2 regions of the Neobacillus sp. NPDC093182 genome follow, and region 1 is predicted to be linked to the other one. Evidence: a T-box and tRNA genes for the amino acid it is inferred to sense, from the RefSeq annotation. Region 1 holds a T-box; the other holds one or more tRNA genes.
The links. The T-box of region 1 lies ahead of metG (methionine--tRNA ligase). A T-box ahead of a tRNA ligase gene usually reads a tRNA of that ligase, here a tRNA-Met.
Positions count from the first base shown of each region.

Region 1 (14,996 bases):
TTTTGTAGAAGCGTATTAGAGATGAGAGAAATAACAATACAAGGTACAACCCATAAATAAATGCGTATCTTAAGCTCATTAAGTTATTCAAATCTCTTTAACATTAGATGATTTCATCTCCCAACTACACATCTATCCACTATTATATCAAACATATTATTAGGAAAACTATAATGTAATAATTGTTAAATATTTAAGTTTAACCATATGCTGAAATCCTCCCCCCTTTGCATATCCCATACACGGATGGGCACATTAAAAAATAAAAAAGGGAAATTTCATGATAGGACTTTTGATTGCAATTGTCACCTTTAATTATTTGGGTTTTAAAACAAATAAATTACTAAGCGGGAACCAAATTTTACATATTTGGTTATTTACCATTGCCCTTCAAGTGCTTTTCGACCTTTTTATTGAATTTAAGTATCATGCTTACTGGTACTTTGACAAGGAATTAGACTGGCGGGGAGTATTCCCTCATGTGTTCCTCATTCCGCCAGTAAATATGTTTTTTCTAAATTGGTTCCCTTATAAAAAGGGATGGATGAAACAAGTAATTTATTTAACTAGTTTTATAATGGCCATTTTAAGCTACGAACTCATTACTCTGCTGCCTGAGCCATGGGGATACTTTCACTATGGCTGGTGGAAACTATGGCATGCGTCTATCTTGGACCCTATCCTGTTACTTATCTTATTAGGTTTCTATAAGTGGATTTGTAAATTAGAAAAAAAAGCGTGTTCCAAGTATTGATTGGTCTAGCATCTGTTCTGATGACCACATGTGAAACTGGTTTTTAGCTTCATGGAATTATACATGATATTTGCTTGTCTGCCCTTTTTGGTTTGGGGATTTCTTTTGGAATGAAGGCATTCCATAAACTTTTTATCACAGTAACAAGAAGAGCTTCCACGCTTAAGACAAAGATCATGTTTGTAGCAGCAGGAATCTACATCATTGATAGGTGCTCCTGGACCGCTGCAGCCAGGTCCACACCATCTATAACCAGGAAAAATACAGAGCGAAAACGTTTTTCTTCTACAATTCATATTTTTCATCTCCTTTTTAATATAATATGAAGTTGCAGGGCAGCGGGGACATGCTAGTATCACGGCTGTCTGAAAAAATGCCCTTTTACTGGATACGCAAAAAAAGGAAATCATAGTGATTTCCTCTATAATCCAAATATTTTATTAATAGATTTCATTGCCTCAGGACTGCAAATGGCAGCAAAATGATCTTTTAACATCATTTTAGCATCTTCCACTTTGATCGTATTTTCCTTAACGCTATGATTCTGTGCCCAATATTCCATTGTCTCAAAAGAAGTACTGCTCCAGCCGTTTTTCTCTCCAGCTTCGTTTGTCTTTGCCTTCGTTCCAGAAACTACAATATCCATGGAACCCTGTAAGTCAAGCAAAGCATGATCAAATGGCTTCTTCTTATCTTTATCCTTCATTCCTGCCTCGACTCTCAGAACTCTTGTGTCTATGCCTTCATTCTCGCTAATAAGTGTATACAGCTCGACGGCTTCTTTTGACATAAGCCCATCCTGATAACGATCCTTTACGGATACAGAAGTCCCCAAAATTTTGCAAATCAATGGTAACAATTCAGTAGATATGAGAACGGATTTCTTTTTAACAAACTTTCCATAAGCGGCTGCTCCATCTCCAGGAAATTTAGCACGCCACATCCATGGATCCAGCTCGGAACCAGTATACCAATGCTCTTTCAACGTTATACTGTCGAGCGAAGGATAATCAGGGATGAGCTTTGCCAAAGGCAGAAATCCAATTTCTTTTATTACATCTATCGCTTCTTCATATGTATGAACCTTGTAATCCTTCATCCTAAGTCAACTCCCTGAAAAGTCTATCTACTTCAGCTCGTAATTCAGTTAGTAATTCAAAAGAAGATTGGGTGCCCAAACTATCTACAACATTGGTGTAATACCACTTTTGCTGCTCTTTACCAGCATTAAATCTACTCCAAACCTCTTCGCCAACTTGTTCATAATCTCTAATGATTGAACGGATATTATGAAGTTTATCAGCACAGACCACAGCACGAACATCCTCGGAAGCAGTTTTTAAAAATTCAATAGTATGCTCCTTCCTATCCTTCCATGATAGGGATTTATCAGGTTCTGAACTGCCATCAACAATCTCAGCTATTTTTGATCCAAATTCCCTTTTGATTTCATCAAGTGTTAGTGGCGTATCCTCGACAGTGTCATGTAAGATTCCAGCTGCAACGATTTCCTCACTGTACCCTTTCCTTAATAACATAAATCCTACAGTGACAGGGTGTGTAATATAAGGAATATCGGTGTTTTTCCGATATTGTCCTTCATGACTTTTACTAGCTGTCAGCAGAGCCTTTTCTAAAATATCCACTTTTTGACCTTCCTTCCATCATTCTAACAATCCTTTATTTTTACCTTATTTCAACATGTTATACAAATCTCCTTCTTACTTTTCAAAATGGATAATTTATTTCAAAAGAAAATATGTGTAATTTGTCCAATCACATACTTTTATACAAGCATATTCTGTAGTACAAGCCTGAAAAGGGGGGATATGGAATGAGTAATGATAGAAGACGTCGTGATGATGATCGCAGAGAAGTCAGAAGAGTATTTATTGATGCAGAAGAAGTTATTATCCGTGCTGATAGAGTAAGAATTGTTGGCGATGATGACAGAAGAGACGACAGAAGAGATGACAGAAGAGACGACAGAAGACGCCCATTCTGGTTTTAATCAGTTTGTCTAGGGAATAATTGATTCCTCAGGCTGGTGAGACAAAAAAATCTCATCAGCCTGTTTTTATTGCTCCTAAACGTTAAAAATATGGTAAATTAATGAAGTAGAATATAAGAATAGCAGGTGATATGGTGCTAGAAAAATATCATGTTTATATGTCCTCATTCGAACAGGAAAGAATGATTAGAGTGTATTTGCCTGTAAATTACTATGAGTCAAACAAACGTTATCCCGTATTATATATGCACGATGGGCAAAATGTTTTTGAAGATGAAGGTGCTATTAAAGGTGTATCTTTAGGATTGAAGGATTACTTAGATAGCAGCAAAGTAGAAATAATCGTAGCGGCCATTGATTTAAACCCTGAAGGAGAAGAACGCATTAACGAATACTGCCCATGGGTCAATGGTGCGATCGCTGAAAAAATAATTGGTCACCCTGTTTCTGCAGGCGGTAAAGGTGATCTATACTTAGAATTTATTGTAAATGAACTTAAGCCGTTAATAGACCGTAAATGCCGAACTATTAAGGATCATACTTCAATGGCAGGAATTTCGTTAGGAGGACTTATCTCTACATATGCTGCATGCCGATACCCACAAATTTTCAAGCGAATTGCGGCTATATCACCTGGATATTATCGGAACCAAGAGGAACTTGAGGTATACGTAAGAAATTCCGACCTGTCCGAAATCGAGAAGTTTTATATGGATTTTGGCACTCATGAAGTCAGTGGTGATAAGGAACTTAATAACGAGTTTTCAGAAATGATTCAATCCATCTATGAAATCGTTAGCAGTAAAATTGCTGATACCCGCTATGAAACTGTTCAAAGTGGAGAGCACAACTATACATCGTTTAAAAAGCGAATAGGTGAAGTGATATCTTATCTTTATTCCGATTTGTGAGGTTCAAAAAGGTATGGTCGAGGATGACCATACCTTTTATGTTACTTTTCAGCAGCTATAGTTACCGAATAGGCCGCTCTTTTGATTTTTTCGGTCACTATGAACCTTTTATTGTTACCGTAATTCCTGCTCTTTTCATTTATCGGCACTATGAATCTCTTATTGTTACCGTAAATTCTGCTCTTTTCACTTATCGGCACTATGAGCCTCTTATTGTTACCGTAATTCCTGCTCTTCTCATTTATCGGCACTATGAACCTCTTATTGTTACCGTAAATTCTGCTCTTTTCACTTATCGGCACTATGAATCTCTTATTGTTACCGTAAATTCTGCTCTTTTCACTTATCGGCACTATGAACCTCTTATTGTTAACGTAAATTCTGCTCTTTTCACTTATCGGCACTATGAGCCTCTTATTGTTACCGTAATTCCTGCTCTTCTCATTTATCGGCACTATGAATCTCTTATTGTTACCGTAAATTCTGCTCTTTTCACTTATCGGCACTATGAGCCTCTTATTGTTACCGTAATTCCTGCTCTTCTCATTTATCGGCACTATGAGCCTCTTATTGTTACCGTAATTCCTGCTCTATTCACTTATCGGCACTATGAGACTCTTATTGTTACCGTAATTCCTGCTCTTCTCATTTATCGGCACAATCCATCCTCTTATGTTACTCGAGCCATCTGTGTTTGGTCACCTTGGGCGGAAACTAAAAAGGTTTTAGTATCATTAAAGCGATAATGACAATAAAAATAGCATTTTCCAAATGTTCATAACGGAATAGTATTCTTGATAAACGATAATACTCTTCAGGAATTTCCTCGCCTTTATGTGACGCTAACAAAGCCTTAACCGGTTTAGATCTTGGTGATAATACAAGCGGGCCAATTGCCAATGCAGCTAAAAAGAGAACAAGACTTGTTACATACCAGCCCATACGAAACAGACTGGGATTCATGAGGCCCATGATTAAACCTGTGATGAGTAAAAGTGTACCGCCTACCATTACAAAGATATGCAGTTTATGTCGAATGGCATAGGAATGCCTTAACTCAGTCATGGTTTTTCCCGACTTTACCACTGTGGTTAAAATAAACCCAGGACCCATTCCCATAATCGCCGAAAAAATATGTAAAACTACGAGAATTTTATAGAAAGTCATTTGACCAACCCCCATTATCTTGACTCCATTATTCTAACATAATGGTGGTTGAAACGGTTTTTATGTACTTATTCTGTCAAAAAACTTTCTTTTTTTTAATGCTATAATATAGTTAAATAAGACAGAAGGGGCAGCAAACATGAGTAAAATTATTAAATTTCTATATATCATCATCGGTTTTATTGCCCTGGGTTTGGGAGTTTTGGGTCTTGTTTTACCAGTGTTACCGACAACTCCATTGCTTCTTTTAGCCTCCTACTGCTTTGTGAAGGGGTCTGAACGATTCGAGCGTTGGTTTAAAGGAACAACTCTTTATAAACGTCATTTAGAGACCTTTGTAAAAGAGAGGGCCATGACCTTAAAACAAAAATTGACGATTTTGTTATTTGCTGACGTGATGATCGCCATTCCTTTTTTTATCCTAGAAAGCTTTTTCGTCCGGCTCATGCTGGTATTGATTGTTTTTTATAAATATTATTACTTTATCTATAAAATAAAAACGGTGCCAGAACCAAATAAATAACCGAGAGCGAGGAAAACACTCCAAGCTCTCGGTTATTTATAGTTGACGACAATATCTCAGTGATATGTAGTCTTCCCCATCTGCATTTCCATACCCATTTTGTTCATGCTGAAAAATAAATCCTCTTGCTTCATAAAAAGGGATTCCTTTCTCATTCCCTTTTTGCACGAAACCCACTGCTCACTGGCATTAAATTCTTCTTTCTCCTGTTTCGTAATCGCCTCAAGCAACATGGTTCCAATACCTTTATTGCGCCGGTTAGGATTCAGATACAACACAAAAACTTCTCCAGCTGTATCATTGATCATTCCTCCACCTCCGGCACCAACTACTTCATCATTTTCGACCGCTACAAAGTAGCCTCCCCAATCCTGCTGGTTTTGGTTACTTCATCTAAAATTCTGTCGGTGTTGTAGAACTCGCTTATGATTCTCTCAATATATTCTTCTGAATGACTTTCACCATATGTAGCACGATATCCATCAGAACACACTTTTGCTATTCCTTGAACATGGCTAGGGTTTGCTTTGGAAATTTTAATCATAGTGCGACTCCTTAATCTTTATTAAGAGAAAGTCGATAGGCTTTTACAATGATTCCATCGTTAGCAGGTTCAAAGTCGTGTTGTGGCAGTCGTTCAAATCCCATTCGCTCATATAATTTCATTGCAGTCTCCATGAATTCTCCGGTATGCAGCCCAACCGCATGACAGCCCTTCGCTTTAGCCCGTTGAATACATTCGGCAACTAAAGCGGCCGCAACACCTTTTCCTCGCATTTCCGGTAATACAGCAAGCATTCTAATTTCCGGATAATCCAGTATTTCCACATTTCCTTCATACGCATCGATATTAGCCGGAAACAGAACCACACTTCCTGCAATCTTCCCATCGATTTCAGCTACTATTCTCTCAACACCTGGAAGTCTATCACCCTCCGATAAAATTGCCTGCTTTAGAGCCAGCCAATGACCTTCAGGAATTTCTGCTGAATGTTCTAGATAAGCGTTGACCCTTTGCTCTCGTAAATAAGGTAATTCATTTTCCAAAGCTTCTCGAATGATCATAGTACTCTCCTAATCAATTAAAAATTTTTCTACCTTATTGCTTATATTCTGACGATTATGTTCTGAATAAAGTCCAGATAAATCCGGCCCCTTAGGCAAAATACCATTATGACCGTTTTGATCATTGCTTGCTATGTGATTCGAAAGATGATAATGTCTCTTAATCGCATCAAAATCAGTAGTATCACCAAAACCAGGAGTTTGATACAAATCACTTACATACCCCCAAAGGTGTGGAAAATCTACGATCCGGTTACGATTGGTTTTAAATGCTGAATAATAAGCTGCATCGAAGCGAATTAATGTTGCATATAGCCGTACATCTGAGTCAGTAATATAGTCTCCGAATAAGAAACGTTGTTTTGATAGCCGCTCTTCTAGTTCATCTAATCTTGCAAATAAAGTATCATATGCCTGTTCATATGCTTCCTGAGACTGAGCAAAGCCACATTTATATACCCCATTGTTGACTTCATTGAAGATGATTTCATTTAAGGCATCAATCTCTCCACGCAAAGATTCCGGATATAAATTTGGGGCATTTTCCTTATGAAAGGCCGACCAATCTGTTTCTAAATAGTTTGTTAGTTTGAAATAATCATTGTTCACAACCTTTTGTTCCTTCACATCCACGATGACAGGAACGGTCGGTCTCCCTGAATAATCTGGATCAGTCTTTTTATAAATTTCACTCATATAGCGAATTCCAAGTACAGGATCTACTCCATCTTCATCTAAAGAAAATTCCCAGTCTACATGCGGAAGTTTAGGTCGCATCGGGCTTGCCGTACCTAGACTAATTACCTCCTCTAAACCAAGAATTCTTCTTACAATCACTGAGCGATGTGCCCACGGACAGACTGCTGACCATAATAAACGATATCGTCCTGCCTCTACAGGAAGCTCGCCTTCACCGAATCCAAACGGTGTATTAAATCTATTTTTTTGCCGTTTAAACGACCCATCCCCGCTAATTTCAGCAGCAAGACTTCCCTGCTCTTTTTGTACCATCTAAAAGCACCTCTTTTTTATAGCTTATAAAAATAATAACGGAATTCCTCATCTAACTTAAATCCTTGTTTCTCCCAAAACGCCCATGCCTTCTTATTTGTATGTTCGACCGAAAGTTCAATACCTTTCGACTTTGTTAGCAGAGTAAATTCCTTCACCTTCGCAAAAAGCTGTGTTCCAACGCCGCTCCCCCTAAATTCCTCTGCTATAAAAAAGTCGTTTAAGAGCCACACACGCTGGAGGGTTAACGAAGAAAAGACAGGATAAAGCTGTGCAAAGCCAACCACTTCATCCTCATGCTGTGCAATAAAAATGACCGATTCCATGTGTTCGAATTTTTCAAATAGGAACTGTTCCACCATCACCGGGTCTTTTTGCTGCTTAAAATACTCCCGGTAAGAGTCAAATATAGGTACTATTTTTGATAAATCCTGTATGGCTGCTTGTCTAATCGTAAGTTTGGTCATTTTAAATGAAGCACCCTATGCTCATCGTCCAAATAAACGCCATTCAGTTTCATCGCTTTTTCTTCTAGTCCAAATACTTTAAATCCCAGTTTTGTATATAGCTTCTTTGCTGGCTCATTACTTGCCACAACGGATAAGTTAATTTTTTCGATTGCTTCTATTGATTTAGCTTTATTGATTGCCTGTGTGAGCAATGCTTCTCCCACACCTGCTCCTTGTTTCTCTGGAGTCACATACATCGCAAAGATGTTTGCTCTATGCTGTATTTTCTCGGATTTTTCTTGCAATAGCGTTACAACCCCAATTAGCTCATCACCTTCAAACGCCCCAAATGTGTAATTTCCTTCTGTTGAAAGATTATTTTCAACTTGATCAATCGGATTTTCTCTTTTTATTGCGTCCTCATAACTAGTTAAAAAAGCTTCCGGAGCCTGCTGTAAAGCTTCTAATCTAAGATCCCAGTATTTTTCTGCATCCGAAGAGGTTAGTTGCCTAATTTCCATGAGACATCCTCCTTTAACAATCTATAATATACCTACTATATTACTAAAATTCAAAAAAGATAGAAAATAAAAAAGAGCGTCGGTACCTATCGGAGGTCATTCTATGAGAAACCGTTCATGATGACCACTTTTCGCTTTTTATTTGATTTTTGGTCATCATGGAACCTTTATGGTGACCACTTATTTAAACAGTTTGTTTATTTAATCTTTCAAGCTCTTCTTCGATTCTAGAGGGATCAATTCTTTCAAATAATGGCTCAACATTGGACAGAACGATTGGTTTAACCAAAAATGGTTTCCAGTTTGTCTCTGAAATATTGAGCATATTCATAACCTTTTCGCTCGAAAATGGGAGAAACGGTGTTAAGATATGTGCAATGTTAGCAATTAAATATACGCAATCGGCTAGGGTTTGCTTGCAAGACTCTTCGTTTTCGTGGATTTGCTTCCACGGTTGTTGCTCATCAAAGTATTTATTAGAATAGCGCACCAGCTCAAATACTTTTTCCAATCCTTGTTTGAAAGTGGCCTCTTCAATTAAGCGGCCAGTATCCTTATATAAAGTATCGACCTCATCTTGGAGTACAGAAGAAACAACTTTATCGGGAACAATACCATCAAATGATTTTGTAATAAATTTCAACGTTCGATTTACAAAGTTACCATATGCCCCTAATAATTCGCTGTTATGACTATAGATGAATTCCTTCCACGAAAAATCTGCATCCCTGCTTTCTGGTGCGTTAATCGTTAGAAAGTACCGGATAGAATCTGGATCATATCTGTGTAAAATATCAGGAACCCATACTGCCCAATTCCTGCTGGTCGATAATTTCTTTTTTTCCAAGGTCACATACTCATTGGAAACGATATGTGTAGGTAATGGTTCCTTTCCGAGTCCAGCCAGAATCCCTGGCCAAATAATCGAGTGGAATGGAATATTATCCTTCCCATGAATGTAATAGGATGTAGCAGAAGCATTCCAAAACGATGAATCATCCTTACCAGCTTCTTTTGCCCAAAGCTTGCTGGCGGTATAGTATCCCGAAACAGCCTCAATCCAAACATAGATTTTCTTTTCTTCATAACCAGCCACAGGGACACTCACTCCAATAGGTAAATCCCGAGAAACTGCTCGATCCTGTAAACCTTCCTTTAAATACCTCTTCGTAAGAGAAATAGCATTCTCCCGCCAAAGCTTGTTATTTTCCGCTGTTTGTACATAGTTCTCCAAATGAGCTTGGAATGAGCTTAAGGAAAAATAGAAATGCTCAGTAAATCTTGTAGCAGGCGGATTTCCGCATATTTTGCATCTGCTATGCAGCAATTCATGGGGTTCTAAAATAGTTGAGCAATGATCACATTGATCCCCGCGAGATGGTTCTTTGCATACAGGGCAGATTCCTTCCACATATCGTTCCGGCAAGAATTGGGCACATTCCTCACAATAGGTTTGTTCAATTTCTTTTTTATAGATATGACCCTTTTCAAGCAGCTCAAAAAAAATCTCCTGAACCAATTTGTGGTGATGTTCGGTATCGGTTCGAGTATAGCAATCATATGAAAATCCTAATTTTGAAAAGCAATCTAGGAATTCCTGGTGATAACGATCTGTAATGACTTGAGGACGTACTCCTTCCTGTCTCGCACGAATCGTTATAGGCGTTCCATTACAATCGCTTCCTGAAACATAAAGTACTTGTTCCCCTTTCAAACGGTAGTATCTCGCTAAAATATCCCCAGGCAGCAAACTTGATATATGACCAAGATGCAAGGAACCGTTCGCATAGGCCCATGCCCCTCCGATAAAAATACTCATCCAATAAAACCTCCTTTTTTCTTTTAAAAATAAGGCAGTGTTAAAATTGGCTGTTGATTTGCGCTCCAGGCGCTACGCTTTCCGCGGGCTCGCCCGTGAGCCTCCTCGGTCGTGACGACCTGCGGGGTCTCACTCAGCTCGTTCATCCCGCAGGAGTCGAGCGCCTTCCGCTCCAATCAACAGGTTCTAAGATCAACAGTATTCTTTAACACAGCCAAAAAAATAAAAAAACCCCGCCCTCAACTGTAAAAGTTAAGGACGAGGTTTGATAATCCACGTGATACCACCTTATTTCGCAAAATAGCTCACACTATTTGCCTTAGCAAGTACGGAGTACGAATCTACTCTTATACTGTGACATGGATAACGAGTGCCAAAACTCGTCGCAGCCTACTAATACCTTTAAGTATGTTCAGTACGAAGCTCAGAGACCATTTTTCAAATGAGTGTTTTTGCTTCTTTTCAGCTACCGAAGCTCTCTGTGAAAAAACCATGCCATTCTACTTTTTCTCTTCTTTGCCTTTATTTGATAAATTTAACAATATAGTATTCGAATGATTTCAAAAAGTCAATCAAATTATTCGTCCGACCTGCCCGAATCATTCTTATGATGAGTGGAGCTATGCGGGTTCCCTTCTGTAATGACACGGTCAATATCCAGATAAGGTTTTCCGCGCAGCGCATCGTTAGATATAATCGTTGTATTTTGTTCATTATTATTCATAATAACTACCTCCTCTTTGATGGATTAAATTTCCCTCTAGAAGTAGTTTGTGTTAATTACTAAAATTTACAACCATATCCTTTACAATGAAAAATAATAAAAGTAATTTGATTCCTTTTTGAATCCTATTTTTTCATACAGGCTCTGTGCCGTTACATTATCATGACCTGTCTCTAATGACACGCCTTTTGCACCTGTTTCCTCTGCAAATTCAATCGCCTTTTTAATTAACTTCTCCCCAAAACCCTTTTTTCGTGCAGACGCATTGATATATAAATCGTTCAGGACCCATGACCGTTTCATACTCACAGAGGAAAAAGTAGGATATAGCTGAACAAAGCCAACCGGATTAGTCTCATCATAGGCGATGAAAACTACTGATTCATCGTTTACTAACCTTTCTTTTAAAAAAGACTTTGCACCTTCAACGTTTGATTCTTGATTATAAAATATTCGATACGAATCAAATAGCTCCGACAAAGAATTTAAATCATTTATTGTTGCCCTTTGTATCATCATATTTTCCCCCTTTATTTTTCTATGAATAGTGCGGAATTAAAGATTTTAAAAGACTATCTAATGATGTAAAACGGAAGCCCAATGACTGAACCAGACTGGTATTCACTGACCACGACCCAGGTAAATTATAGGGAGATGGATGACCGTCTTCACTTAATTTTGCTTCTGTTTCAATTAGTTTCTCAATTAATCCGATTAAGTCGCTCAAACTGATATCTTCCTCGGAGCCTGGATTAATGGGCCCTTCATAGTCCGACTTCGCCATACTTAATAAAAAGGAAGCCGCTTCGCCTGAGTCAATAAAACTATATCTAAAGTCAGGATGTTCAATGAACATCGGTTTTCCTTCTTTTACCTGCTCAACATGGAATTGTAAACGATTCGTATAATCGTCTTTTCCAATGATTATCGGAAAGCGGACGGCAACGACCGGGAAGTCAGCATTCTGAAAAAGGATGGCTTCGGCTGCTCGTTTTGCTTCCTGATATCCAACATAGCCTATGTATTCTCTTCTGGATTTTAATACTGGCTGATACTCGAATGGATTGAAACTTTCCTCCAAATGATGGGTCCCAAAGTCATAAACTGCCTGACTCGATGTAAAGATATACTTTTGAACTTTTCCATTTAGTGCTTTCAGTGTATCAAGTGCTTCTTGTGAGGAGTAGCAGGTTTGATCAAATACAACATCCCATTTTTTATCCTTAAAAGCTTTTTCTAGTGACTCTGCATTTTCACGGTCTATTATCAATCGAGAAACTTGATTACCAAAGGCATCGGACGCGAGACCTCTTGTTGCAATGGAAACCTCGACCCCTTCGTTGATTAATAATTGTACCAGCCGCTTTCCAACAAATTGTGTTCCCCCAAGTATTAACGCTGATTTCATCCTAATCTCCCCTTTAGATCATCCTATTCTCTAGAATACCTCAATTTACCATTTAAGTGGTACTCTCAACATGACCTGAATCAAAGGAAAATTTTTAAAAAACAGCAATAGGGCTTTACTTACGACAAAGTAAGTAAAGCCCTATATGTACGTTTTTAATTAAAATGCACCGAGCATGATTAATAATTGGCGAAGACCCTCTAAAGCAAATCTCCCTATAAAGCTGTACGCAAAAATCGCAATGATTGGTGAAAAATCAATCATACCCAGCGGCGGGATAAACTTCCTAAAGATAGATAGGTAAGGATTAACCAGTCTGCCAACGAGCGACCCTATTTTGGATGTTTGAAATTGCGGAAACCAGGAACCAAAAATATTAATCAAAATTAACCAATAATAAATATCATAGATATAATTTGCTATTACTAAAATATTTGTGCCCAAATTTATTCTTCCTATCTATAATTTTTTTCGATACTGCTACTGTACATATACGTATTATACTCAATAAGGTTTCAAATATATCTATATTTTTAACTAAAATTGTTTAATTTCTCAAAAGAATGAAGACTCTAAAAAGTTCAGAAAAAGTTCACCTCCTTCGCAGTTCCCAATTAGTATTATAAAACTATGAAATAGGCTTTGGTTTTACTAATTTCTAGGGGGAATTACTAAATGGCAAAAGCAATAAGAGAGTATTCTTTGGAAGACCTAATGGAAAGAATTGAAGAAATCTTCAATCAAAATCCCGGTCCCATTAAAGGTTTTGACGCTGTTGTTCAGTATGACGTTTATGGCGAAGAAAAAGGAACCTATCAGCATTATTTTAAAGATAGAAAACTAACCATAAAAAAAGGAATAGAAACCACCCCAACCTGCACTATGCAGTTATCGTACGATAATTTCAAGAAATTTTTATTAGGAAAACAAAGCGGAACGATGGCGCTGCTTACTGGAAGAGTTCGAGTGTTAGGAAACTTGAGTACAGCCATGAGGATTGAGACCATTTTACGTCGATACAATATTAGAGAACCATTTTAAATTTATTTTGGGAACACTATCTGTTACAAGGATGCTAAAGAGGCATCCTTTTTTATTTGGTGCTTTTTGAATGAAAAAGAATGTTTTTGAATTTTTATGATTGATTTTTATTGTTTTCAATTGTAAAATGAAATTAGTAATCATGAAAGCGTTTTAGGAGGCGGTAATGATGTTAGAGCCAGAACGCCATCAAATTATATTAGAAGCATTAAAAGTTAAAAATTCTGTAAAGCTTCAAGAACTCGTGGAATTAACAAATTCCTCTGAGTCAACCATCCGAAGAGATCTTATACAGTTGGAACAAGGAAAATTTCTCAAGAGAGTTCATGGGGGTGCTGCAAGGCTGCAAGGAAAGCTGCAGGAACCAAGCATGATGGAGAAATCCTCCAAAAACCTTCAACCAAAACGTCAAATTGCACAATACGCTGGGAGCTTAGTAGAAGAAGGAGACTGTATATATTTAGATGCAGGTTCCACCATATTTGAAATGATTCCTTTCCTTCCAGAAAACATCGTGGTCGTAACAAACGGATTAACACACGTAAATGAACTACTTGAAAAAAATATAAAAACTTTTTTAATAGGAGGCTATGCTAAGCCATCCACGAAAGCCTTAATTGGACGCGGGGCATTAGATAGTCTAGAACATTATCGTTTTGATAAGTGCTTTCTGGGTGTAAACGGAATTCACTCACAATTTGGCTATACCACACCCGACCCTGAAGAGGCAATGGTTAAAAAATTAGCAATGTCATTAACACGTGAAGCATTTGTGGTGTCGGATGAATCAAAGTTCTCAGAGATTGCTTTTGCAAAAATTGCTGACTTACATCTGGCAACGATTATCACAAATGAATTAGACCCTGATACGCAGGAGCAATATCACAGCAAAACAAAAATTAAGGTGGTTGTTACATCATGATTTATACCGTTACGTTAAACCCATCACTTGATTATATCGTAGAGGTAGACCAGGTAACGCTTGGTGAATTAAACCGTACAAAAAAGGAAACCAAATTTCCAGGCGGAAAAGGAATTAATGTTTCTCAAGTTTTAAAAAGATTAGACGTTGACAGTCATGCTCTTGGATTCTTAGGCGGTTTTACCGGTGAATATATTGAAAAATTCCTAACATCCAAAGGTATACACACAGACTTTGTAAATGTTACTGAAGATACACGAATAAATGTAAAACTTAAATCTGATAAAGAAACAGAAATAAATGCAAAAGGCCCCAACATTACAAAAGAAAACTTCGAAGCCTTAAAAGGAAAAATTAGAGAACTAACAAGTGAAGATATCCTTGTGCTCGCTGGCAGCATCCCATCTACTATGCCAGAAAGTACGTATGAAGAGCTTGTAAAACTATGTAATGATAATGGCACGAAATTTGTTGTCGACGCGGAAGGTGAATTACTTAAAAAGGTACTTCCATTAAACCCCTTCCTAATAAAACCTAATCATCACGAGCTCGGTGACTTATTCAATACAGTTATCAACTCTTGTGAAGAGGTCATTCCTTATGCAAAAGAGCTTGTAAAACAAGGTGCTCAAAACGTGATTGTATCTCTTGCCGATAAAGGAGCTGTCCT
Region 1 is NZ_JBIVOI010000002.1:413,850-428,845, forward strand. Features, by position in the region: gene ACIQAA_RS06625 (hypothetical protein) at 281-754, shown strand; gene ACIQAA_RS06630 (AlkZ-related protein) at 1,176-1,853, opposite strand; gene ACIQAA_RS06635 (HD domain-containing protein) at 1,855-2,400, opposite strand; gene ACIQAA_RS06640 (hypothetical protein) at 2,589-2,765, shown strand; gene ACIQAA_RS06645 (alpha/beta hydrolase) at 2,897-3,676, shown strand; gene ACIQAA_RS06650 (hypothetical protein) at 3,718-4,233, opposite strand; gene ACIQAA_RS06655 (DUF2269 family protein) at 4,391-4,843, opposite strand; gene ACIQAA_RS06660 (DUF454 family protein) at 4,983-5,366, shown strand; partial or broken gene ACIQAA_RS06665 (GNAT family N-acetyltransferase) at 5,423-5,677, opposite strand; gene ACIQAA_RS06670 (hypothetical protein) at 5,716-5,910, opposite strand; gene ACIQAA_RS06675 (GNAT family N-acetyltransferase) at 5,922-6,431, opposite strand; gene ACIQAA_RS06680 (glutathione S-transferase family protein) at 6,441-7,442, opposite strand; gene ACIQAA_RS06685 (GNAT family N-acetyltransferase) at 7,460-7,909, opposite strand; gene ACIQAA_RS06690 (GNAT family N-acetyltransferase) at 7,906-8,412, opposite strand; gene metG (methionine--tRNA ligase) at 8,597-10,231, opposite strand; T-box leader at 10,483-10,757, opposite strand; gene ACIQAA_RS06700 (hypothetical protein) at 10,809-10,955, opposite strand; gene ACIQAA_RS06705 (GNAT family N-acetyltransferase) at 11,037-11,474, opposite strand; gene ACIQAA_RS06710 (NAD-dependent epimerase/dehydratase family protein) at 11,494-12,363, opposite strand; gene ACIQAA_RS06715 (YggT family protein) at 12,523-12,807, opposite strand; gene ACIQAA_RS06720 (SCP2 sterol-binding domain-containing protein) at 13,039-13,404, shown strand; gene ACIQAA_RS06725 (DeoR/GlpR family DNA-binding transcription regulator) at 13,574-14,326, shown strand; gene pfkB (1-phosphofructokinase) at 14,323-14,996, shown strand, end outside.

Region 2 (14,996 bases), on a different contig from region 1:
GCTGAAATGAGTATTGCGAGTCCAGAGTTAAAGGCACAAAGGATTGAGGCCTTAAACCATTTTAGTAAGAAAAAAAAGGGTATTATGATTGTTCCTATTGCTGGGCTAAGAAAAGTCATTCCTCCAAAAAACGTCTGGAAGAAGTACCAGCTGACCTATAAGATAGGTGATGACCTTGATGTAGCAGAGGTACTAACCACTTTTGTTAAGATGGGATATGTTCGGGTAGATATGGTTTCGACACCGGGTGAGTTTAGTATCAGGGGCGGGATCATTGATATTTATCCACTTACCGTGAGCAATCCGATAAGAATTGAATTATTTGATACGGAGATTGATTCAATCCGCTATTTTTCCTTAGAAGACCAGCGTTCCATTGAGAAAACAGGTGAAGTTTTAATTGGACCTGCTACGGAGGTTCTTTTTGAGGCAGAGAATTATAGCCGGTTAATTGGTAATCTGGAGGATGGGTTAGCAAAAAGTCTGCGGAAATTAAAGGACGATAAAGCAAAAATTCAGCTCTCGCAAAATATTAGTTATGAGCTCGAGCAATTAAAAAATAGTCATAAACCAGATCATGTATTTAAATATCTTTCACTAGCATACGAAGGGGGTACTAGTTTACTAGACTATCTTCCTTCTAATGGAATGGTCTTTATTGATGAAATAAGCCGGGTCCAAGAGATGAATGACTCATTAATAAAAGAAGAGGCAGAATGGTATACTGCCCTGCTTAGTGAAGGTCAAATTATTCATGATTTGGCTATTTCCCATGATTTACACGGGCTGCTTCAAAAGAACGAGTTTCCGATTCTATATATGAGTTTGTTTCTTCGTCATGTTGCGAATACGAGTCCGCAAAATATTATCAATGTTTCCTGTAAACAAATGCAAAATTTCCATGGACAAATGCACCTGCTGAAATCAGAAGTCGACAGATGGAAAAAAGGAAATTATTCGGTTCTCTTTTTAGGACCAGATGATGAAAGAGTAAAAAAATTAGAACGAGTTTTAGAGGATTATGAAATAGACGCCTCCATTGCACGCAGCGGCCAGCAGCTATTACCTGGAAAAGTGCAGATTATGAAAGGGAACCTGCAAACTGGATTCGAGCTTTCAATTCAAAAGCTTGCTGTCATTACAGAGGAAGAGCTTTTTACTAAACGTGTCAAAAAATCTACTAATAGACAAAAGCTTTCAAATGCCGAAAGGATTAAGAGTTATTCTGAACTTAAAGTCGGGGATTATGTTGTTCATGTTAACCATGGGATCGGAAAATACTTAGGTATTGAGACTCTGGTAATAAATGGTGTTCATAAGGATTATCTCCATCTTCGATATCATGGGACAGATAAGCTTTATGTTCCAGTCGAGCAAATTGATCTTGTTCAGAAGTATGTTGCTTCAGAAGGCAAAGAGCCAAAAATTTATAAGCTCGGCGGCAGTGATTGGAAAAAGGTTAAAAAGAAAGTTCAATCCTCCGTTCAAGACATTGCCGATGATCTAATTAAGCTTTATGCAGAACGCGAAGCTGCTGTAGGTTATGCCTTTTCTCCGGATGGGGACATGCAGAGGGAGTTTGAAACGGCTTTTGCCTACCAGGAAACTGAGGACCAGCTTCGGTCCATCCATGAGATTAAAAAGGATATGGAAAGATCTAGACCAATGGACCGCTTACTTTGCGGTGATGTTGGCTATGGAAAAACAGAGGTCGCGATTCGTGCTGCCTTCAAAGCGATTGCTGATGGTAAACAAGTGGCACTGCTTGTACCAACAACGATTTTGGCCCAGCAGCATTTTGAGACGATGAGAGAAAGATTCCAAGACTATCCAATCAATATTGGTCTCTTAAGCCGCTTCCGTTCTAAAAAGCAGCAAACAGAAACCATTAAAGGATTAAAAGCAGGTACAGTCGATGTGGTAATTGGAACACATCGTATCCTTTCGAAAGATATCGTTTATCGTGATTTAGGTTTATTAATCATTGATGAAGAGCAAAGATTTGGGGTAACCCACAAAGAAAAGATAAAAAGGTTAAAAACAAATATCGATGTTTTAACATTAACGGCAACACCGATACCGAGAACACTTCATATGTCCATGCTCGGTGTTCGTGATTTATCTGTTATTGAAACACCGCCAGAGAACCGTTTCCCCGTTCAAACGTATGTAATGGAATACAATGGTTCGCTTGTCAGAGAAGCAATCGAGAGAGAGCTGGCACGTGACGGACAAGTATACTTTTTATATAACAGAGTGGAAGATATTGAACGGAAGGCCGAAGAAATTTCCATGCTTGTTCCAGATGCTCGTGTCACGTTTGCACATGGGCAAATGTCAGAAAATGAATTGGAATCGGTAATGCTCAGCTTTTTATCCGGTGAGTTTGATGTGCTAGTCAGCACAACCATCATTGAGACCGGGGTAGATATTCCTAATGTAAACACGTTAATTGTCTATGATGCTGATCGGATGGGACTTTCACAGCTTTATCAGCTTCGCGGCCGTGTTGGAAGGTCAAATCGTGTGGCATATGCTTACTTCACGCACCGGAAGGATAAGGTATTGACAGAAGTAGCGGAAAAACGATTACAGGCAATAAAGGAATTTACGGAGCTTGGTTCCGGTTTTAAAATCGCTATGCGTGATTTATCCATTAGGGGTGCAGGTAATTTACTAGGGGCACAGCAGCATGGATTCATCGATTCAGTAGGATTTGATCTGTACTCTCAAATGCTAAAAGAAGCAATTGAGGAAAGAAAAGGTGATTTGAAGGCAGAGCAAAAAGCTTCTGTAGAAATTGATTTAGAACTAGATGCCTATATCCCTGATACCTACATTAAAGATGGTCATCAAAAAATTGAAATGTATAAGCGTTTTAGAGGCCTGCAAACACTGGAAGATATTGAAGAACTTCAAGCAGAGATGCTTGATCGTTTTGGTGAATATCCTGAAGAAGTTGATTATCTATTCCAGGTGGCAGAAATGAAGGTTTATGCGCTTCTAGCGGGTGTTGAAAGCATTAAACAAGCTAAACAGGAGATAACCATTTTAGTCAATGAACGAGCCAGCAGCACAATTGACGGACAAAAGGTATTTGCTATCAGCAGTAAATATCCAAGAATGATTGGTCTTGGAATGGAGGGCCAGAAACTAAAAATGACCCTTCAGATTAAAGGGACAGAAACTGCACACTGGCTAAATATTGCATTTGAGATGATAAAGGGGCTTCAAGCTGCAAAAAAGGGTCAGGAAAATCCTGTATAACTATGTAAATTGGCAGGAGTTAAATTCTCCAGTAATAGGATAATTTTTCTGTTTGTGAAAAAATATTACGAATGTGTATAGAACTTTCCAGATGAAAGATACTAAGTTCAAAGTTGGTGATGATTCCATCTACAGGAAGGATTATCATAACCAAGTTAGTAAAATCATCAGATGAAAGTGAGGCAACATTGGATGAAAGCAACTGGAATAGTTCGTCGAATCGATGATTTGGGTCGTGTGGTCATTCCCAAAGAAATACGCAGAACGCTGCGTATCCGTGAGGGGGATCCGTTAGAGATCTTTGTGGATCGAGATGGAGAAGTTATCTTAAAGAAGTATTCACCAATCAGCGAGTTAAGCGATTTTGCCAAAGAGTATGCAGAAGCCCTTTTTGACAGCCTCGGAAACCCGGTATTAATTTGTGATAGGGACAGTTATATTGCATTAGCAGGCAGTTCTAAAAAAGATTATCTAAATAAAAATATAAGCGATTTAGTTGAAAAAACAATGGAAGACCGTACTTCGGTCCTTGTCACGCAGCAAGGTGATATTTCGTTAGCCGATGGCAACGATGAAACCATTTCATCTTATACAATTGGACCAATCATTGCAAACGGCGATCCAATTGGAGCAGTTATCATCTATTCAAAAGAAGGAACCCTTGGGGAAGTAGAGAAAAAGGCTGTTGAAACTGCTGCTGGATTTTTAGCAAGACAAATGGAGTCGTAGAACTAATATTATTCTCACAAATAAAAGAGGCAGCCTTAGCTGTCTTTTTTATTTTTCTCGATAATCCAGCTGAGCAAGAGTAGGCTTCGGAAGCGATACATCGCACGAAAGAAAAGCGTTAGCTTTTCTGAGGAGTGCCAAGGGGGCTCTGGGTCATAAGCTTGTCTAGTTGTGGCTCCTCGGAACTCGAACAATAAGAGGTGCATAGTGCCGATAAATCAAGAGAGCAGGATTTACGGGAACTAAAAGAGGTTTATAGTGCCGATAAATCAAGAGAGCAGGATTTACGGGAACTAAAAGAGGTTTATAGTGCCGATAAATCAAGAGAGCAGGGTTTACGGGAACTAAAAGAGGTTTATAGTGCCGATAAATCAAGAGAGCAGGATTTACGGGAACTAAAAGAGGCTCATAGGCCGATAAATCAGGAGAGCAGGGTTTACGGGAACTAAAAGAGGTTTATAGTGCCGATAAATCAAGAGAACAGGATTTACGGGAACTAAAAGAGGTTTATAGTGCCGATAAATCAAGAGAACAGGGTTTACGGGAATAAGCCGCTGTCAAGAAGGTAGAGACCAACCTTCTCGCCGGCTCGTCTTATACATGTCGCCCCTGAACAAGGCGCTTCCGCTTTATAATATGCTATAATACACACGAGTTACGTTAGTTAGGAGATAAAAAATGAAGCACGTAAACCAGTCAAAGGCTCTTTTTAGGGGGGCTTTTATTTTAGCCGTTGCAGCATTAGTTACAAAAATCCTAAGTGCTGTATATCGGGTTCCGTTTCAAAATATTGTTGGGGATGTTGGCTTTTACATATATCAGCAGGTATACCCATTTTATGGTCTTGCCATGGTCTTGGCGACAACAGGTTTTCCGGTGGTTATTTCTAAGTTATATGCTGAACAAAAGGTAAAAGGTGACCATGAGAACATAAGACGGCTTTTATTTATCTCGTTCATGATTTTACAGTTATTTGGACTTATATGTTTTCTTATTCTATATTTTGGTTCCGATTATATCGCTATTTGGATGAATGACGAGAAGTTAGCCATTTTACTTAGGGTTGTCTCGATTGTCTTTTTATTATTTCCGATTGCCTCTATTTTGAGAGGCTATTATCAGGGGAAGGGGGACATGGTGCCAACGGCCATATCACAGGTGGGTGAACAATTAATAAGGGCTTTCACCATTCTTTTTTTGGCATATGTTCTAACCAAGCTGGGTTATTCGCTGTATCTAATTGGCGGAGGGGCCATGTTTGGGTCGATTACTGGGAGTATGGTTTCAGCCATTATTTTGTTTACATTCCTTTGGATTCGTAAAGAATGGGGAGTAATTGCTCCACGAAAAGGAATGCTGTCGGGCTATTATCGAGAGGCTGGCATTATTTTAAGAACGCTGGCCTATCAAGGTCTGACAATCTGTATCAGCGGCATGTTGATGATTTTGATACAAATGGCTGATGCATTGAACCTTTACTCTTTATTAACAGAGAATGGATATGGGAAAGAAATGGCCAAGGGGATAAAGGGAATATTTGATCGCGGGCAGCCATTAATCCAGTTAGGGACTATTGTTGCTGCATCCATGTCCTTGTCACTTGTACCGTTAATAACAAGTGCAAGAATAAAAAAGGACATGTCCTTCTTACAGGATAAAATTCAGCTGGCTTTAAGAATTGCAGTCGTCATTGGTGTCGGAGCTTCTGTGGGCCTATGGGCAATTATTGAACCAGCCAATATTATGCTATTTGAGAATAACTCAGGTTCATCCGTATTAGGAGTTCTTAGTTTTGTTATTCTCCTTAGCTCAATCATTACGACGATTATTGCGATCATGCAGGGGCTGGGGTCATTGCTTTTTCCTGCTGTAATCGTTCTAGCAGCCTTTCCTTTAAAATACATTTTAAATCATTTTTTTGTACCGGCATTTGGGACCATGGGGGCAGCTTATGCAACCATCATCACGTTAGTTTTTGCTTGCTGCATTCTTTACATGAAATTTAAAAAAATGCAACACATACCGCTGCTATCGTTTCACTTCCTTCGCACCCTTATGACAGCTGCTTTCATGATGGTACTCCTTTTAAAAGGCTGTCTAGCCTTAACAGATATGATTACCATTCCGGTTGGAACCGAAAGGATAATGGCAGCTATACAGGCGCTCGGAGGTGCCGTTTCAGGAGGATTCCTTTTCTTGTTTTTTATCATTAGAGGGGGCGTCTTTTTGGAAAAAGAATTATCATTATTTCCTTTCGGCAGCAAATTAAGCCTTTTATTACCTAAGAAGAATAGGAGTTAGAAATATATGGGCAAAACAATTGAAGTTCTCGGTTTAGGAGCGGGAGATCTTGAACAGCTCCCATTAGGCGTTTATAAGAAGTTAATGAAGGCAGATCATGTTTACTTAAGAACAAAGGAACATCCCGTTATTGCAGAACTAGTTCAAGAAGGACTGGGCTTTTCATCATTTGATTTCATTTATGAAAAGCATGACCAATTTGAAGAGGTATATCAAGAAATTGTCCAGACCCTGCTGGAAAAAGCAAAAACGGAGCAGGTGATTTATGCGGTTCCAGGTCATCCTCTTGTCGCCGAAAGAACGGTGCAGCTGCTTCTGGAATTTGGCTCAAAAGAGGATGTAGACATCATCATTGGCGGTGGTCAAAGCTTTATTGATGCCATTTTTCAATCACTAAAAATTGATCCTGTAGATGGTTTTCAGCTTTTAGATGGAACCTTGCTCAAATCCAGTCAGCTGCAAATAGATCAGCATATTTTTATAAGTCAGGTCTATGACCAGTTTGTCGCTTCAAATATTAAACTAACCCTTATGGAAAGACTTCCTGATGATTATGAGGTTGTCATTGTTACGGCCGCGGGAGGCAGGAATGAACGCATTGAGCGGGTTCCTTTGTATGAGTTAGATCGAAAAGTAACCCTTGATAATCTGACGTCTGTTTATGTACCTCCTGTACAGGATGAACAAATCATGCTGAAAAATTTCTCCAAGCTGCGGGAGATTATTGCTGTATTAAGAGGTCCGAATGGCTGTCCATGGGATAAGGAACAAACACACGAGTCATTAAAAAAGTACTTGATTGAAGAAACCTATGAAGTAATCGAAGCGATTGATAGTGGTGATATTGACCATTTAATAGAGGAGCTCGGTGATGTTTTGCTGCAGGTTATGCTTCACGCCCAAATCGGTGAGGATGAAGGCTACTTTGCGATTGAGGATATCATTGAGGTACTATCGGAGAAAATGATTCGCAGACATCCACATGTTTTTGGCGATAAGAAAGCAGAGGATTCTAAAGAAGTTCTTCGTAACTGGCAGGAAATTAAGAAGCAGGAAAAGGGCGAAACAGAATCCTCTCTGCTTGAGGGTATTTCCAAATCGTTGCCGAATTTATTAAGAGCTTACGAAATTCAGAAGAAAGCGGCAAAAGTTGGCTTTGATTGGCAGGAAATAACACCAGCTCTGAAGAAAGTGAAAGAAGAGCTTGAGGAATTTGAGAATGAGATAATGCAGGCAAGTTTTGTTGAGGCTAAAAAAGAATTTGGTGATATCCTGTTTGCTTTTGTGAATGTCGCAAGGTTTCTGGAAATACATCCTGAAGAGGCGTTATTTGAAACCAATGAAAAGTTTATTCGAAGATTTCGATTTATAGAAGAAAATGTAAAGAAAAGCGGTAAGTCTATTGAGGAGCATTCACTTGAGGAGCTTGATCAATTTTGGGATGAAGCAAAATCAAAAGGACTTTAGAAACGGGGGAGCATTTAATGAGATTAGATAAGTATTTAAAGGTATCAAGACTAATAAAAAGAAGGACTCTGGCAAAAGAGGTTTCCGATCAAGGGAGAATTCTCATAAACGGAAAAGAGGCTAAAGCAAGTTCCACAGTAAAAGTTGGTGACGAAATTACAATCCGTCTTGGACAAAGACTGGTTACAGCAAGAATTGATCAAATTCAAGATACAACTCGCAAAGAAGCAGCAGCTGAAATGTACACGATTATTAAAGACGAAAGAATTGGCGAAACACAGTTCTAATCATAGCACCGAAAAGGCTTGTTCTAATTCATTTATCCCTTACATAAAAATGTAATAAATGGTTGTACAAATGATTGTGAGGGATGAATGATGAGCCAATATTATGAAACAAATCCTGTCAAAAGTACTGTTCCAGAGCATGATGTCATCATGAGGGGAAGAAAACTTCTCGATATAACAGGTGTTAAACAAGTAGAGAGCTTTGATAATGAGGAGTTCTTATTAGAAACTTCTATGGGATTTTTAGCGATTAAAGGGCAAAACCTGCAAATGAAAAACCTCGATGTAGAAAAGGGGATTGTCTCCATTAAGGGAAAGATATTTGACTTAGTGTACTTAGATGAACAGCATGGGGAGAAAGCTAAAGGGTTCTTTAGTAAGTTGTTCCGATGACACTCTCCACTCAATTCCTCACCATGCTTTCAATGATTGGGATGGGTTCGCTGTTTGGAGTTATGTTTGATACCTATCAGCGTTTCTTAGACCGGCCTAACCGAAAGTCATGGATTGTTTTTATTAATGACTTGATGTTTTGGGTCATTCAAGCACTAATTATCTTTTACATTCTATTCCTTGTTAACAATGGAGAGTTACGTTTCTACATTTTCGTTGCCCTTCTTTGCGGATTCGCGGCCTATCAAAGTTTATTTAAAGGTATATACTTAAAATTACTTGAATTCATGATAAGAAGTGTAATAGCACTTTATCAGTTTTTAAGAAGGACTTTCCAACTGCTTATCTATAAACCTGTCGTAGGCATCATTCAGCTGCTAATTTCTATTATTATTCTACTTGGCAGGGGGACTTTTTCCCTTGTCAAATTTATTTTAAAGGTTTTATTGTTTATTCTTAAGGTACTATGGGTGCCAATCGTGAAGATAATATTAATTCTTTGGAAACTTTTGCCGAAAAGTATTAAAAAATACGTCGAGAAGTTATATAATAAAACGGCAGGAATTTTTATGGAAATCAAGAACTATTTAGTAAAGTGGAGCAAAAAGTGGAAAAAACCAAAAGAGTAAGGAGGGATGGGAACTGAGTTCAGTAAAAGAAAAGAATATAGCCAAAATCCAATCAACTTATGTCCACCAGCAAGAAGTAGCAGAAATTGCTTCAGCTAGGAAAAGGAAATTATTATATAGAAGACTTTCCTTGTTTTTAGTATTTGCTGCTGTCATGTCATATTTAATGATTACTAGCTTTATTTCCCAATCCTCGACTTTGGATAAAAAAGTGGCACAAAAGAGACAGCTGGAACAAGAGCTGACGCAATTAAAAAAACAACAGCAAATCCTTAAAGAAGATATCGTAAAGCTTAATGATGATGAATACCTTGCTAAGCTTGCTAGAAAAGAATATTTTTTCTCGGAAAATGGTGAAATTATCTTCAATATACCAGAAGAAAAAAAGGTAAAAACAAACAATAACTAGTCTTATTGACACTTTTTTTTGCCATTTTGTATAATATAAAACAGGTATGATTTTTTTATTTCTTAAGGAGGAAAATTCTTTTTATGTCAATCGAAGTAGGCAGCAAGTTACAAGGAAAGGTAACAGGGATTACAAATTTCGGAGCTTTTGTGGAGCTGCCTGATGGCTCAACTGGACTCGTACACATCAGTGAGGTTGCTGACAATTATGTGAAAGATATCAATGATCATCTTAAAGTTGGTGACCAAGTAGAGGTTAAAGTCATCAATGTCGAGAAAGATGGGAAAATTGGGCTATCCATAAAAAAGGCAAAAGATAGACCTGAGGCGCCGCAAAGATCCCATTCACACTCGAACTCACATTCACAACGTCCTCGTCAGGGCAGACAAAATGATCGGAATGCTCCTAGAGTAGAGACGTTCGAGTCAAAAATGGCGAAGTTTTTAAAAGATAGTGAGGATCGTTTAACTTCTTTAAAACGTCATACGGAATCTAAGCGTGGCGGAAGAGGAGCTAGAAGGGGTTAACTTGTTGCTTATTTATAAAAAACATATATTGCCTATTCAAGACAGGTCAAGCGGCTTGTCTTTTTTGTTTGCCAAAAATAAAAAAGCGTCGAAAAAGTCGACGCTTTTTAATAGATAGCGGCGGAGGGGATCGAACCCCCGACCTTACGGGTATGAACCGTACGCTCTAGCCAGCTGAGCTACACCGCCAAGTATTCAAGACACAATGAATATAATACAGGTGAAAACTAATAGTGTCAATTAGTTTTTTTAGTTATTCCGTATTCCGACATCCTTTCGATTTGTCAACATTATTTGAATAAATATAGTGGAAACCGTCGAACGAAACTTTGCATACGTTCACTAATTTGACAAAATTCTGAATCTATTAATTTTATAATAGTCTTTAACAAGAATTAATAGAGGAGTGTGACTTATGGAAAAGCTAGAACGGAGTTTACTAGAACCGGTCGGAGAGGTTAACTTTCGATCCTCTAAATGGTCTTGGGACGGCGTCTTGAAAAAATTCCAATTAAAAGTTGAATCCTTCTTTCTTATAAAGGGTTACCTGTTACTGATTGTAGGTTTCTTATTAGGAAGAGCTTTGATACTATCCACGCTTGCTCCCTTTAGTCTGCCTTTTTTCGCTGCAGTCTTTTTAATAAAAAGAGATCGGTCTCCACTGGCACTAGTAGGATTGGTTGCGGGCGCAGCAACTGTCTCATTGAAGAATGCAGCATTTACATTTTTGGTATCCATTCTTTTTCTAGTTATTTATCGAATTAGTGAGAAATGGATTAAAAATGAAATGAGAATGATCCCATTTTTTGTTGCCATCATTCTAGGGATGGGGAAATTAGCCGAGGCTTTTATTATTTCTAGGCAGCTGACACTTTATGACGCAATGATGGTTGGTGTTCAGGCCAGTCTATCGTTTATTCTAACGCTAATCTTCTTACAGAGCATCCCCTTATTAATCTTGAATAAGCGCAGACAATTGTTAAAAACAGAGGAAATTGTCTGCTTAATCATTATGCTTGCTTCAATCATGACCGGAACAATCGGCTGGAAAATTTACGATTTATCACTTGAGCATATTATGTCTCGCTATCTGGTTTTAGTATTTTCATTTATTGCCGGTGCCACAGTGGGTTCGACAGTAGGTGTCGTAACGGGTTTAATTTTTAGCCTTGCAAGTGTTTCAAGCTTCTATCATATGAGCCTGCTTGCGTTTTCGGGGGTACTGGGCGGTTTATTAAAAGAAGGGAAGAAAATAGGCGTTGCGATTGGTTTATTTATAGCAACTCTTTTAATTGGAATGTATGGTCAGGAGGGTGGTTCGGGCCCATTAACTATTACATTATTGGAGTCCGCTGCAGCGATTGTACTTTTCCTATTAACACCGCAGCTATTTACTTCTAAATTGGCCAAATATATTCCTGGTACACCAGAATATACAACAGAACAACAGAAATACATGCGAAAAATGCGCGATGTGACGGCACAAAGAGTGGCTCAATTTTCAAGTGTCTTCCATGCACTTTCAAATAGTTTTTCACAAATGGAAACAAAGCCTAGCAATGGAGAAGATGAACGTGAAATGGACTATTTTATGAGCCATGTAACGGAAAAAACCTGTAATACTTGCTTTAAAAAGGAACAGTGCTGGGCGAAGAATTTTAATACAACCTATGGGTATCTAGAAGAGATTATTCATGAGATGGATCAAAATGATGGCGTAGTTTCGCCTAAATTATCTCGTGAATGGGACAAGCACTGTACCCGGTCAAAAAGAGTATATGAGGCAGTTGGGCAGGAGTTGACCTTTTATCAAGCGAACCAAAAATTAAAGAAACAGGTTCAGGAAAGCAGGAAACTAGTAGCAGATCAACTCCTCGGTGTTTCCGAGGTAATGGATAACTTTGCAAAAGAGATCCAGCGCGAAAGAGAGAATCATCATAAGCAGGAAGAACAAATTCTGGAGTCCATTCAAGCATTCGGTGTCCAGGTTGAGCATGTCGAGATTTATAGTCTTGAGTCAGGAAATGTGGATATCGAAATGTCCGTTCCATTTTGCAATGGACATGGGGAGTGTGAAAAGTTAATTGCACCAATGCTATCTGATATTCTCGGAGAACAGATTATCGTTACCTCCGAAGAATGTGCTGCATATCCTAATGGTTTCTGCCATGTAGTGTTCCAATCGTCAAAAGCTTATACAGTTGAAACAGGAATGGCCCATGCTGCAATGGATGGCGGTTTTGTTTCAGGTGACAGCTATTCAACCATGGAACTTGGGTTAGGGAAATTTGCTATTGCTATTAGTGATGGAATGGGGAATGGAGAAAGAGCTCATTATGAGAGTAAAGAGACACTGCAGCTTTTACAAAAAATACTGCAATCAGGTATTGATGAAAAGGTCGCCATAAAGTCAGTCAATTCCATTCTATCGCTTCGAACGACAGATGAAATTTTTGCGACATTAGACTTAGCGATGATTGATCTTCAAAACGCTTCAGCGAAATTCTTAAAAATAGGTTCAACCCCTAGTTTTATTAAAAGGGGAAATAAAGTAATCAAAATCCAAGCCAGTAATTTGCCGATAGGAATCTTAGAAGAATTTGAAGTGGATGTGGTCAGTGAGCAATTAAAAGCCGGAGATTTACTCATTATGATGAGTGATGGAATCTTTGAGGGTCCAAAGCATGTAGAAAATTATGACTTGTGGATGAAACGAAAAATACAAGAATTACAAACGCAGGATCCTCAGGAAATATCTGATCTAATATTGGAAGAGGTGATTCGTTCACGGGATAACTTGATTGGTGATGATATGACCATTGCGGTCGCAAAGATAAAGCACAATACACCTAAATGGGCGAGTATCCCTGTTACAAAGATGAAGAAACGAGCGTAATCAATTATTTTATCCGGTATATCCTTTAAATATGTATAAATCCCCTCCACAGTGTCGAAAATGGGGGTAACTCGAAAAGTGGAGGGAGAATGAGTATGTATACAGGGAAAATTCGTCAGATTTTATTAATAACAGACGGCTGTTCAAATCAAGGGGAAGATCCCATTGCCATGGCTGCACTTGCAAAAGAACAAGGTATATCTGTAAATGTTATCGGTGTAATGGAACAAGATGTGATTGATGAAAAGGGAATGACGGAAATAGAGGGAATAGCGATGTCCGGAGGCGGAGTCAGCCAAATTGTTTATGCACAGCAGCTCTCCCAAACCGTTCAAATGGTTACAAGAAAAGCAATGACACAGACAATCCAAGGTGTAGTAAACCGGGAGCTTCAGCAAATTCTTGGGCGTTCACAGACAATCGAAGATCTTCCTCCTGAGAAAAGAGGGGAAGTCATGGAAGTAGTCGATGAACTTGGAGAAACTGTCGAATTAGAGGTGTTGATTCTTGTCGATACAAGCGCAAGCATGAAACACAAGCTTCCAACAGTTAAAGAAGCCCTGCTTGACCTTTCCCTAAGCTTAAATGCACGTACAGGTGATAATCAGTTTGCCGTTTTTGTATTTCCCGGGAAAAAGAATGATGTCGAACAAATTCTAGATTGGACGCCAAAGCTACAATCTTTGACAAGTATCTTCTCTCAGCTTACAACAGGGGGAATTACTCCAACTGGACCAGCAATCCGTACGGCTCTATCTTCATTTAATTCAAAACGTTCATTAAGGAGTCTCATGACCGGTGATGATGAATCATTCCTTGAAGAGTCGATGTAAAGTAGCTCCAGGCACTGTAATCACAGGGAAATGGCATTCGAATAAATATACAGTTTTAAAGGAACTAGGATATGGAGCAAACGGCATTGTCTACCTTGCAAAGTTTAAAAATTCGCAAGTAGCCTTAAAGATGAGCGATAACGGGATGTCCATTACCTCAGAGGTGAATGTATTAAGGTCGTTTGCAAAGGTCCAAGGGTCTGCCCTCGGGCCTTCTTTACTTGATGTGGATGACTGGAATAGTAACACAGGACAGATTTCATTTTATACGATGGAATATATTCAAGGACCGGACTTGCTGACTTTTATTCAGAATAAGGGGAAATCATGGACCACTGTCCTCTTTCTTCAATTATTAAATGACTTGAATAAACTGCATGAGAATGGCTGGGTATTTGGAGATTTAAAACCAGAAAACTTAATCGTTACCGGTCCAACACCAAAGATTAGGTGCATTGATGTTGGCGGCACAACGATTCAAGGGAGAGCAATTAAGGAATTCACTGAGTTCTATGATCGAGGATATTGGGGATTAGGAACGAGAAAGGCCGACCCTGCTTATGATTTATTTGCTGTTGCTATGATTATGGTTAATACCGTCTATCCAAAACGCTTTAACAAAACAACAGGTGGTCTCCCGCAGCTTAGAGAGGCCATTAGAAGACAAAAAGATTTACATCCATTCGAAAAGGTCATCGTAAAGGCCCTCCAAGGACATTACACAAATGCACTTCAAATGAGAACCGAAATAATGTCGTTGGCCCTGGGCAGTCAAAATCACGGAACAGTCCATAAATCAGCCGCAACTGCAGCTAATCCCAAAAGCACGATTCAAACACAAAAGATTCATCAAACCGGAAGTCAGCCAAAAACCAGGCATAATTACCGAAAGAAAAAGAAAAAAAGCAGCTGGGCAGAAACAATCATCATCATGATGTCTATTGCACTTTTATACATTTTATATATTTTTCAAAAACTTCTTTGATTTTTGAAACTAATGGTGAATCATAACGTATAAAAGGGAAGGAAAAAAAGACCTAAACCATTAGGTCTTTGTTTTTGATACTTTTGTCATAAAAGTGGTAAGCTAGGATTATTCAAATTAATTATTAAAGAAACTTTTTTAAGGAAGAATGCAGAATGTTAGAAGCAAAGGTAGCAGCACTGCTTAACCGCATCTCATTTGAAATGGAAAATAAAAAAATGGTGGTTGGTGTTTCGGGCGGTCCAGATTCACTCGCATTGCTTCACTATTTGT
Region 2 is NZ_JBIVOI010000026.1:40,473-55,468, forward strand. Features, by position in the region: gene mfd (transcription-repair coupling factor) at 1-3,267, shown strand, start outside; gene spoVT (stage V sporulation protein T) at 3,460-3,996, shown strand; gene ACIQAA_RS30465 (hypothetical protein) at 4,197-4,445, shown strand; gene ACIQAA_RS30470 (putative polysaccharide biosynthesis protein) at 4,675-6,297, shown strand; gene yabN (bifunctional methyltransferase/pyrophosphohydrolase YabN) at 6,304-7,764, shown strand; gene ACIQAA_RS30480 (RNA-binding S4 domain-containing protein) at 7,782-8,051, shown strand; gene yabP (sporulation protein YabP) at 8,142-8,444, shown strand; gene yabQ (spore cortex biosynthesis protein YabQ) at 8,441-9,073, shown strand; gene ACIQAA_RS30495 (FtsB family cell division protein) at 9,204-9,482, shown strand; gene ACIQAA_RS30500 (S1 domain-containing RNA-binding protein) at 9,566-10,009, shown strand; tRNA gene ACIQAA_RS30505 (tRNA-Met) at 10,125-10,198, opposite strand; gene spoIIE (stage II sporulation protein E) at 10,425-12,905, shown strand; gene ACIQAA_RS30515 (VWA domain-containing protein) at 13,001-13,738, shown strand; gene ACIQAA_RS30520 (protein kinase domain-containing protein) at 13,707-14,723, shown strand; gene tilS (tRNA lysidine(34) synthetase TilS) at 14,879-14,996, shown strand, end outside.
Region 2: it has a tRNA-Met gene. The T-box ahead of metG (methionine--tRNA ligase) is inferred to sense a tRNA for this amino acid. The anticodon was not compared.